One region of the Micromonospora sp. WMMD1128 genome, then DNA from elsewhere that is predicted to be linked to it. Evidence: riboswitches for the same ligand, from Rfam matches in the RefSeq annotation. Region 1 holds a riboswitch; the other holds the start of a gene.
What was found. A riboswitch is a leader RNA that binds a small molecule or an ion and turns the genes downstream of it on or off. The one in region 1 is predicted to bind cobalamin.
Positions count from the first base shown of each region.

Region 2: linked by a shared signal. The riboswitch ahead of O7602_RS11735 (ribonucleoside-diphosphate reductase subunit alpha) and the one ahead of O7602_RS30495 (hypothetical protein) in region 1 are both predicted to bind cobalamin.

Region 1 is NZ_CP114902.1:6,718,660-6,724,108, reverse strand. Features, by position in the region: gene O7602_RS30515 (HAMP domain-containing sensor histidine kinase) at 1-736, shown strand, start outside; gene O7602_RS30510 (phosphatase PAP2 family protein) at 835-1,374, shown strand; gene O7602_RS30505 (VTT domain-containing protein) at 1,411-2,097, shown strand; gene O7602_RS30500 (DUF2470 domain-containing protein) at 2,152-2,883, opposite strand; cobalamin riboswitch at 3,010-3,148, shown strand; gene O7602_RS30495 (hypothetical protein) at 3,247-3,792, shown strand; gene O7602_RS30490 (cell wall anchor protein) at 3,927-5,393, shown strand; gene O7602_RS30485 (hypothetical protein) at 5,390-5,449, shown strand, end outside.
Region 2 is NZ_CP114902.1:2,568,297-2,573,745, reverse strand. Features, by position in the region: gene O7602_RS11740 (PepSY domain-containing protein) at 1-968, shown strand, start outside; cobalamin riboswitch at 1,093-1,304, shown strand; gene O7602_RS11735 (ribonucleoside-diphosphate reductase subunit alpha) at 1,427-3,772, shown strand; gene O7602_RS11730 (ribonucleotide-diphosphate reductase subunit beta) at 3,811-4,788, shown strand; gene O7602_RS11725 (hypothetical protein) at 4,974-5,449, shown strand, end outside.

The DNA.
Region 1 (5,449 bases):
CCGGGACGAGATCGCGGCGCTCGCCGAGACGATGAACCGGATGCTCGAACGCCTGGAGACCGCCGCGGCGAGCCAGCGCCGGTTCGTCGCCGACGCCAGCCACGAACTGCGCAGCCCTCTGGCCACCCTGCGTGCCGGCCTCGACCGGCTGGCCGTGGCGACCTCGCCCGACGGCCAGCGCGACCTGGTCGAGCTGCTGCGCCGGGAGACCAGCCGGCTGGGTGACCTCGTCGCCGACCTGCTCCTGCTCGCGCGCATCGACGAGCGCGGCGGTACCGGGCGCCGCGACGACGTCGACCTCGACGACTTGGCCTACACCGAGCGGGACCGGCTCGCGGCGCACCGCCCGGACCTGACCGTCCGGGCCCACCTCACCCCCGTGCGGGTGGCCGGGGACGCCCACGACCTCGGCCGCGCTCTGCGGAACCTGGCCGACAACGCCGCGCGTCACGCCCGTACCCGGGTGACCCTGAACGTGTCGGTGCGGGACGCGTGGGCGTGCGTCGAGGTCACCGACGACGGACCCGGTGTCCCCGATGCCGACCGGGAGCGGATCTTCGACCGGTTCGTCCGTCTCGACGACAGCCGCACCCGCCCGGACGGCGGCAGCGGGCTGGGCCTCGCCATCACCCGTGAGGTCGTCTCGGCGCACGGCGGACACGTACAGGTGCTGCCCGGACCGGGCATGACCGTCCGGATCAGTCTGCCCCACGCCGTCGACTCCGAAGATCACTGAACCGACCTCGGCGGTTTCAGGCTCCTCTCAGCTGACGGGCGGCACCCTGGACAGGAGGCGCCTGCACGGGCCGGAGCCGTCACCGTCACGGGGGAGCGATGAACTATCACCTGTTCCAGATCGTCAACGACACAGCCGGCCGCAGCGACCTCGTCGACGACTTCTTCGAATGGACGGCGGTGTGGCTGATCTACGTCCTCGCCGCCACCGCGGCCATACCTGTCCTGGCCCACCTGCGGTACGGCCGCGCCGCCCTGGTGCGCGTCGTCGCGTCCCTCGGGCTGGCCTTCGCCGTCGGGCAGGCCGTTGCCGCGTTCAGCACCGAGGTACGGCCCTTCCAGGCCCATGCCGTGCACCAGCTGATCCCACACGCCGCCGGACCCTCGCTGCCGAGCGACCACGCGACGGCGGCGTTCGCGGTGGCGTTCGCCGTCGGGGCGTTCCTGTCCCGCCGATGGGGACTGGCGCTGAGCGTGCTCGCCGCCGTCATCGGCTTCGCCCGGGTCTGGACCGGCGTGCACTACCCCGGGGACATCCTCGCCGGCGCACTCATCGCCGCCGGAGCGGTCGCCACCATCGGCGTCGTCGGCCGCGCCTACGACCGCCGTACCGGCCGCCGCCTCGGCACCACCGCCTGAGCACCACCCCCCGCCCCTCGTTCCGGAGGTCATGCCATGTCCACGCCTCAGGCGACACTCGCCGTGGGCCCCAGCCTGATCGACCCGGAATGGCTGATCTCCACCTTCGGGCTGATCGGGATCCTCGCGATCGTCTTCGCCGAGTCCGGGTTGCTCATCGGATTGTTCCTCCCCGGCGACTCGCTGCTGTTCACCGCCGGACTCCTCGTCGCCGACGGCCGCTACCTGCACCAACCGCTCTGGCTCGTCTGCCTGCTCGCCGCCGTCGCCGCCGTCATCGGCGACCAGGCCGGCTACCTGTTCGGCAAGCGCGTCGGCCCGAGCCTGTTCCGTCGCCCCAACTCCCGCCTGTTCAAGCAGGAGAACGTGCGCCGGGCCGACGCCTTCTTCGCCCGCTACGGCGCCCGCTCGATCGTGCTGGCCCGCTTCGTGCCGATCGTGCGGACCTTCACCCCCGTCATCGCCGGGGTGAGCCGGATGCACTACCGCGCCTTCGTCACCTACAGCGTCCTCGGCGGGGTCCTGTGGGGAACCGGCGTGACCGTGCTCGGCTACTTCCTCGGGCAGATCAGCTTCGTCGCATCGCACATCGAGCTCATCCTCATCGCCATCGTGCTCATCTCCGTCCTGCCCATCGGCATCCAACTCCTGCGGTCCCGCCATCGGTCGGCAACCGCCTCCGTCGACGCGACGGCCGCTCCGGACGCATCCGGCGCCGACTGAACGACGCACCGCGGTCGCCGCCGGCACCTCCGGCCGGCGATCAACCGGTGGGGGTCAGGCGACGGCCCGGGCGCAGACCATCGGGTGCAGCAGCCGGGACAGTTCGGTGACGCCGGCGACGGGCCGCTCGAAGCCGAGCCGGATCCGCCGGGTCGCGCCGGGCCGGCCGTACGCGACGAGCAGCCCGTACCTGTCGATGCGGACCACCCGGGGCGATTCGCCGCCGGACAGCTTCAGCCGCTGGCGCAGGTGGCCGGCGACCTGCTCGGCGTGGTGGTCGGCGAGGTCGGCCAGCAACTCCGCCTCGACCGCGTGCAGCGGGTCGGGCTCGGCTTCCGCGTACGCCGCCGGGTCGATCCGGCGGACACCGCCGGCGTGTTCCCATCGGACCTCGGCCACCTCGAACCGGTACAGGCGGAACCGGCGGCCCACGTCGAGCAGGTCCCCGGTCGGCTGGGTGGCGGCGAAGTCCACGGCGGCCCGGCGCGCCTCGTCCCCGTCCAGCCGCTTCGCCCAGCCGGAGATCCAGGCCCGGCCGAGGGAGGGAGCGCCGGCGGCGGGCGGCAGGTCGAGCACGTCGAGGACGGTGGCGACGTCGGCACCCCCGTCCGGCGGCGACAGCGCCGCGGCGAGATCACTGACGATCGGCACCAGCAGCAGCACCCGGCCGTCCGGGTCGGTGGCGTGCCGGACCTGGTGCGGCCCGGCGTGTCGGGCCAGGTGGACAAGGGCGGGCAGCCAGCCCGCGACGAGGGTACGCACGATTTCCGCCGGGCTGGGGCGCATGGTCCCGACCTCCTCAAGAAAGGTTAGCCTTACCTAACTGGTAGGCTAGACCATCGGACCGGAGTCGTCGACGTCAACCACCCCGAGCAGGGACGATTGACATGGGTAATCCGGTGCGGACAGACTGTGGCCACAACTGAACACACCGCGCGTCCGTGCGGGGGAAGTCCGGTCGAAGTCCGGCGCTGGCCCGCAACGGTAGGCCGTCGAGGTGGCAGACACCCGGCGGTGAGCCCGAATACCCGGCGTACGCGCGCATCCGCTCCCCACCCGTCGTGGCCCACGGGTCGGAGTCCCGGTCGACCCCGCGCACCGCCGGGCGACCGGGTTTCTGACGACCGCCGGGCCGGAAAGGCGCTACCGATGGTCGTTCGCCTGAGCCGGCAATCCCCGCTCGCCCTGTTCCGCGGCACACTTGCCGCCCTCGCCCTCCGCCCGTCCACCGTCCGGGCCCGGCTCGCCGGTCTGCTGACCGCCGCGCTGGCCGCCGTCGCCCTGATCGCCGTCGAGCCCGCGCCGCAGGCCGCGCACGCGGCGGCCTGCACCGGCACCTCCGGCGTCACAGTCGTCGTCGACTACGCCGCCCTCGGCGGCGGCGTCCAGGTGGGCTGTGCGCTCGGCGACCCGGCCACCGGGCTGGCCGCGTTGCAGGGCGCCGGGTTCACCGTCACCGGCACCCAACGCTGGGGGCTGGCGTTCGTCTGCCGCATCAACGGCAAGCCGACCGCCGCGACGGACCCGTGCGTCAACACCCCGCCGGCCACCGCGTACTGGTCGTACTGGCATGCGTCGCCCGGCGGCGCCTGGTCCTACAGCTCCTCCGGGGCAGCCGGCTACAACCCCGCCCCGGGCAGCGTCGAGGGCTGGGCGTTCGGTTCCGGCGCGGCGCCCGGCATCACCGCTCCCTGATCCACACCGGCGCGGTGACCGGCAGCGCACCGGGTGCCGGTCACCGCCCCGGCGTCGGAAGGCGGCCGGGCGCTCGTCCCGGGTGCTCTCCGGAGTTCTCCCCGACCGCTCTGCGAAAGGCGTCCCTCATGCCCATGTCCCGGCCCCGGCGACTCGGCACCGGCCTCGCCGCCACCGTCGCGGCGGCACTCGCCGCGCTCACCACGCCCATGACCGTGCTGGCCGCTCCCGCCGCGGCCGACGCCGCCGCCGCGCGGGACGCCGCGACCTGGCTCGGTGGCGAGTTCACCGACGGGATTCTGCCCGGACCGTTCGGCGGCCCGGACTGGGGCCTGACCATCGACGGGGTCGTCGCGTTGTCCGCCACCGGCGTCGACACGCCGACCCGCCAGGCCGCCACGGCGCAGGTCGCGGCGCACGTGCGCGCCTACAACAGCTACGACGAGTGGGGCATCGAGGGCTTCACCGACGGCGGGGCCACCGCGAAGCTGCTCTACGCCGCCTCCGCCGCCGGCGCCGACCCCACCGACTTCGGCGGGTACGACCTGCGGGCCGAGACCCTGTCGCTGGTCTCCCCGACGGGCACCGGTGACCAGCGGGGCCGGATCACCAGCCGGGTCACCGCCGACAGCGGCCCGGACGCCAGCAACACCTTCGACCAGTCCTTCGCCGTGCTGGGCCTGGCCCGCAGCGGTGACGTCCCGCAGGACACCGTCGACTTCCTCGTCCGGCAGCAGTGCGCGGCGGGGGGCTTCCGGCTCTACCCGGACACCGCGGACGGGCCGTCACCGTCCTGCGACGAACAACCCGGCGCCACCCTCGACGTCGACTCCACCGCGATGGCCGTGCAGGCGCTGCTGACCGCCGCCGACGACGGCGCCACCGGGGCGGCCGGCGCGGCGCGCAGGGGCGCCGACTGGCTGGTGGCCCAGCAGCACGCCGACGGTTCCTTCGGCGGGTCGGGGCCGACGACCGGCGCGAACTCCAACAGCACCGGACTGGCCGGGCAGGCTCTGGCCGCCGCCGGACGCGACACCGAGGCCGCCCGCGCCGCCGACGCGCTGACCGCGTTGCAGCTCACCGACGCGAACGGCGGAAAGGCAGCCGCCGACGCGGGTGCCGTCGCCTACCACACCGAGGGTTTCACGACAGCCGTCGCGGCCGGGATCGCGGACATCGACCGGGACCAGTGGCGCCGGGCCACCGCCCAGGCCCTGCTCGGGCTCGCGCAGGTGCCGCTGGGCCGGATCGGCCTCGACCTGCCGCCGTCGCCCGACCCCACCCCGTCCGGTACGGCCTCGCCCACCGCCTCCCCCACCGGATCACCGACGCCGACCACGAGCGCCACCGCCAACCCGACCCCGACCTCGACCGGCACCGTCGACCCGACCCCCGGCGACACCGCGAGCCCGCCGGCGGCGACCCCGTCGGCCACCACGCCACCCGCGGCGACCGCCGCTCCGAGCACGGCACCGCCCGCCCCGGGGCTGGTTGGGCTGCCGACCACCGGCACGGCGATCGCCGGCTACGTGCTGGTCGCGGTGCTGATGGTCGGTGGTGGGGTGCTGCTCATGGTGCTCGGCCGGCGGCGGACGAGATGACGGCCCGGTACGCGCGAGCCGGGATCGTCCTCGCCCTGACCGCCGCGAGCACCCTT
Region 2 (5,449 bases), 2.7 Mb from region 1:
GCGCGGTCGGGCGGCACTACTCGGAGATCGCGGCGAGCTGGCTGTGGGTGCTGGCGCTCGGCGGCGTGGTGCTGTGGTGGCGCCGGCGCGCGGCGGGCCGGTCCCGGGCCCGGCACCTGCTCGTGCCCGACCTGTCCGCCGCCCGGGGCGTGCGCCGGACCCGGGGCTGGCACGCCACCACCGGTGTGTGGCTCGCCGTCGGCCTGCTTTTCCTCTCCGCCACCGGCCTGACCTGGTCCCGCTACGCCGGGGCGAACTTCGGCGCCGGGCTGGACGCGCTGCGGGCCCGTACCCCGGAGATCTCCACCGCGCTCGCCGGCGCGCCGCCGGCCACCGGCGGTGGCGAGCACCAGCACGGCGGGGCGGCCACCGCGACGGCGACGGACCCGGCGACGTACGACCGGGTGCTCGGCGGCGCCCGCGCCGCCGGCCTGTCCGGCCCGGTCGCGATCACCCCGCCCGGCGAGGCCGGCGCGGCGTGGACGGTCGCCCAGACCGACGACAGGTGGCCGGTCGGGTACGACCGGGTCGCGGTCGACCCGGCCACCGGGACGGTGACCGCGCGCAGTGACTTCGCCGACTGGCCGGTGCTGGCGAAGCTCAGCAAGCTCGGCATCCAGGCGCACATGGGCCGGCTGTTCGGGCCGGTGAACCAGATCCTGCTCGCCGCGCTCGCGCTCGGCCTGCTCTGCGTCGTCGTCTGGGGCTACCGGATGTGGTGGCAGCGCCGACCCACCCGCGCCGACCGCCGCGCGCCGCTTGGCGCGCCGCCGGCCCGCGGGGCGGTACGCGGGCTGCGCTGGTGGGCGCTGCTTGTCGGCGTGCCGGTCGTGGTGGCGCTCGGCTGGGCGCTGCCGTGGTTCGGTGGCCCGCTGCTCGGCTTCCTCATCATCGACGCCGTGGTCGGGTTGCGCCAACGTCGCCGCCGCCCGGCGGTCCCGGTCTCGCCCGCCCCGGCCGGCAGCTGACGCGCGCGCCGGGGTGTTAAGCGGGGGCCCCGCCTCCACCGAATGCGTTAAGCGGGGCCCCTTCCTTCGGGTTGACACGCCGGGGGGCGACATGTGGTGTTGCGTGCGGGCCTTCATCGCCATATATGGTGGTGCCGCAGCTGGTTCGGCCGCGCCTTCGGGGGTGGTCGAGGCAAGAGGGAACCCGGTGCGAGTCCGGGACTGCCCCGCAGCGGTAAGTGGGAACGACCGCCGTCATCAGCACTGGGCCACCGGCCTGGGAAGCGACGGCCAGTAGGCGACCGAACCCGGTCCGGCCCGCGAGTCCGAAGACCTGCCAGCGCGCCGCGCGCCACCGCGCGCGGCGGTCGAAGGTCGCGCGGGACGACCGACGCCAGCAGCCGGGCCGGCCGTCGTGCCGCGCCCGTTGGCGTTCTCCCGCCGTCCGAGGCCATCGCCAGTGACAGCGAGGAGAGGTCATGACGGTCGTGCGGGAGAGCCCTCCGGAGCAGCGCCGGTCGGCGATGCGGGTCCGCAAGCGGGACGGCGACACCGAGCCGGTCGACGTCAACCGGATCGTGCGGGCGGTCGAACGCTGGGTCGCCGACCTGGACCAGGTGGACCCGTTGCGGGTCGCCACCAGGACGATAAGCGGGCTGTACGACGGGGCGAGCACCGCCGAGCTGGACCGGTTGTCGATCCAGACCGCGGCCGAGCTGATCGGCGAGGAGCCACAGTACTCGAAACTGGCGGCCCGGCTGCTTGCCGCGTACGTGCACGAGGAGGTCCGCGGGCAGCAGGTGGCGACCTTCAGCCAGTCGATCGCGTACGGGCACGCCCTCGGGCTGGTCGGTGACGACACCGCCGCGTTCGTGGCCCGCCACGCCGGCGAGCTGGACGACGCCGTGGACCCCGCCGGCGACCTGCGCTTCGAATACTTCGGACTGCGCACGGTGGCGGACCGCTACCTGCTGCGGCACCCGGAGTCGCGGCTGGTGGTGGAGACACCGCAGTACTGGCTGCTGCGGGTGGCGTGCGGGCTGTCGCACACGCCGGCCGAGGCGGTCGGCTTCTACCGGCTGATGTCCGCGCTGGCCTACCTGCCCAGCTCCCCCACGCTGTTCAACTCCGGCACCCGGCACACCCAGATGTCGTCGTGCTTCCTGGTCGACTCGCCGCGCGACGAGCTGGACTCGATCTACGAGCGCTACCACCAGGTGGCGAAGCTGTCGAAGTTCTCCGGCGGCATCGGCATCTCCTGGTCGCGGGTACGCGGCCGGGGCGCGTTGATCCGGGGCACCAACGGGCGCTCCAACGGCATCGTGCCGTTCCTGAAGACGCTCGACGCCGGGGTCGCGGCGGTCAACCAGGGCGGCCGGCGCAAGGGCGCGGCCTGCGTCTACCTGGAACCGTGGCACCCGGACGTGGAGGAGTTCCTGGAGCTGCGGGACAACACCGGCGAGGAGTCCCGGCGGACGCACAACCTCAACCTGGCCAACTGGATCCCGGACGAGTTCATGCGCCGGGTCGAGGCCGACGAAGACTGGTCGCTGATCGACCCGTCCGACGCCCCGGAGCTGCCCGACCTGTACGGGGAGGCGTTCGACGCCGCGTACCGGGCGGCGGAGAAGAAGGCGGTCCGCACGGTGAAGGCCCGGGACCTGTACGGGCGGATGATGCGCACGCTCGCGCAGACCGGCAACGGCTGGATGACGTTCAAGGACGCGGCGAACCGGCTGTCCAACCAGACCGGCGAGCCGGGGAACGTGATCCACCTGTCCAACCTGTGCACCGAGATCCTGGAGGTCAACGACGACGCCGAGACGGCGGTGTGCAACCTCGGCTCGGTCAACCTCGGCGCGCACGTCACCGCCGACGGCGTCGACTGGGAGAAGCTGCGGGCCACGGTGCGCACGGCGGTGGTCTTCCTCGACCGGGTGATCGACATCAACTACTACCCGGCCGCGCAGGCGGCGGCGTCGAACCCGCGCTGGCGGCCGGTAGGGCTGGGGCTGATGGGTCTTCAGGACGCGTTCTTCACGCTGCGCCTGCCGTTCGACTCGGCGCGGGCGCGGGAGCTGTCCACCCGGGTGCAGGAGGAGATCTTCCTGACCGCGTTGGAGACGTCCGCCGGGCTGGCCGAGCGGTTCGGCCCGCACCCGGCGTACGACCGGACCCGGGCCGCGAAGGGCGACCTGCACCCGGACCTGTGGGGCGCGGAGCGGGCGCGGACCGCCCGCTGGACGGCGCTGCGCGAGCGGATCGCCGCGCACGGGCTGCGTAACTCGCTGCTGGTGGCGATCGCGCCGACCGCCACCATCGCCTCGATCGCCGGCTGCTACGAGTGCATCGAGCCGCAGGTGTCCAACCTGTTCAAACGCGAGACCATGTCCGGCGAGTTCCTCCAGGTCAACACATATCTGGTGCGGGAGCTGAAGGCACGCGGGCTCTGGACGCCGGAGATCCGGGACCGGATCAAGCGGGCGGAGGGCTCGGTGCAGGGCATCGACGAGTTGCCCGCCGAGGTGCGGGAGCTGTTCCGCACCGCGTGGGAGCTGCCGCAGCGGGCGCTCATCGACCTGGCCGCCGCGCGGGCGCCGTTCGTCGACCAGTCGCAGTCGCTGAACCTGTTCCTGAGCGCGCCGACGATCGGCAAGCTCTCCTCGATGTACCGGTACGCCTGGCAGGCCGGGCTGAAGACCACCTACTACCTGCGGTCACGTCCCGCGACCCGGATCCAGCAGGCCACGGTGCTGGCCCCGGTCGTGGACGCGGCGGCGGCCTGTTCCCTGGAGAACCCCGAGAGCTGCGAGGCCTGCCAGTGACGCACACCGAGACCCGGCCCCTGCTGCTCGACCCGGGCATGAACCTGACCCTGCGACCGATGCGCTACCCGCACTTCTTCGACCGCTACCGGGACGCCATCCGCAACACCTGGACCGTCGAGGAGGTGGACCTGCACGCCGACCTGGCCGACCTGGACCGGCTCTCGCCGGCCGAGCGGCACCTGGTGTCCCGGCTGGTGGCGTTCTTCGCCACCGGCGACACCATCGTCGCCAACAACCTGGTGCTCAACCTCTATCAGCACGTCAACTCCCCGGAGGGCCGGCTCTACCTGTCCCGGCAGCTGTTCGAGGAGGCGGTGCACGTCCAGTTCTACCTGAACCTGCTGGACACCTACGTGCCGGACGAGACCGAACGGTTCGCCGCGTTCGCGGCGGTGGAGAACATCCCGTCGATCGCCCGCAAGGCCGAGTTCTGCTTCCGGTGGATCGACTCCATCTTCGAGCTGCGGGAGCTGCGCACCCGGGCGGACCGGCGGGCGTTCCTGCTCAACCTCATCTGCTTCGCCGCCTGCATCGAGGGGCTGTTCTTCTACGGCGCGTTCGCCTACGTCTACTTCCTGCGTTCCCGGGGGCTGCTCAACGGGCTGGCGTCGGGCACCAACTGGGTGTTCCGCGACGAGTCGATGCACATGGCGTTCGCCTTCGACGTGGTGGACACGGTGCGCGCCGAGGAGCCGGACCTGTTCGACGACGAGATGGAGCGGCAGGTCCGGGACATGCTCGCCGAGGCGGTGGAGTGCGAGGCGCAGTTCGCCGAGGACCTCCTCGGCCAGGGCGTGTCCGGGATGTCGCCGACGGACATGCGCGCGTACCTGCAACACGTCGCCGACCGTCGGCTGGCCGCGCTGGGCATCGCGCCGATGTACGGCAGCGGCAACCCGTTCGCGTTCATGGAGTTGCAGGACGTGCAGGAGCTGTCGAACTTCTTCGAGCGGCGGGTGTCGGCGTACCAGGTCGGGGTGACCGGCAGCGTCACCTTCGACGACGACTTCTGACCGTCGTCGGTCGTCCCGGCCGCGCCCGCGGCGGCCGGGACGACCGACCGCACACCGCCGCCGGGTCCGCAGTCCGGCCGGCGACATCCCCGGTACGCGCATGCGCGTATCGCCCGCGTCCACGCCGATCCGCACAGTTGTCTGCGCCGGTCCCGGGCGGGCGTCGGCGGACGAGGGGGGAACGCGTGAAACGGATACGTCAACGGCTGCGGCCGTTCCTGGCGGCGGCGCTGGCCACGGTGGTCGGGGTGGCGTTCGCCGCCGCGCTGCCGGCCGCGCCGGCCGTGGCCAGCTACGGCTCCACGGTCACCGTCACGGTCGACGAGATGCACACCACCGAGTGCCTCGACCGGGTCTGGTTGGTCATCTGCGACCCGCCGGAACTGTTCGGCGTCGCCGTCATCACCCAGGACAACGGCCAGCAGCAGCGCTGCGAGATGGCGCTGCCGGCCACGTCGGGGACGGACATCGTCACGCCGAGCACGGTCTGCGCCGGGCGTTCGGTCACCGGCGACTTCCGGGTCACCTTCGAGCTGTGGGAGGACGACTCCACCGAGGGCGGCAGCCGCGAGCAGGCCGACCTCAACCCCGGCGCGGCGAAGGACTGGGCGACCACGAGCCTGCTCGGCGGCCGGAGCGGCACGTCCCGGTGGAGCACCAG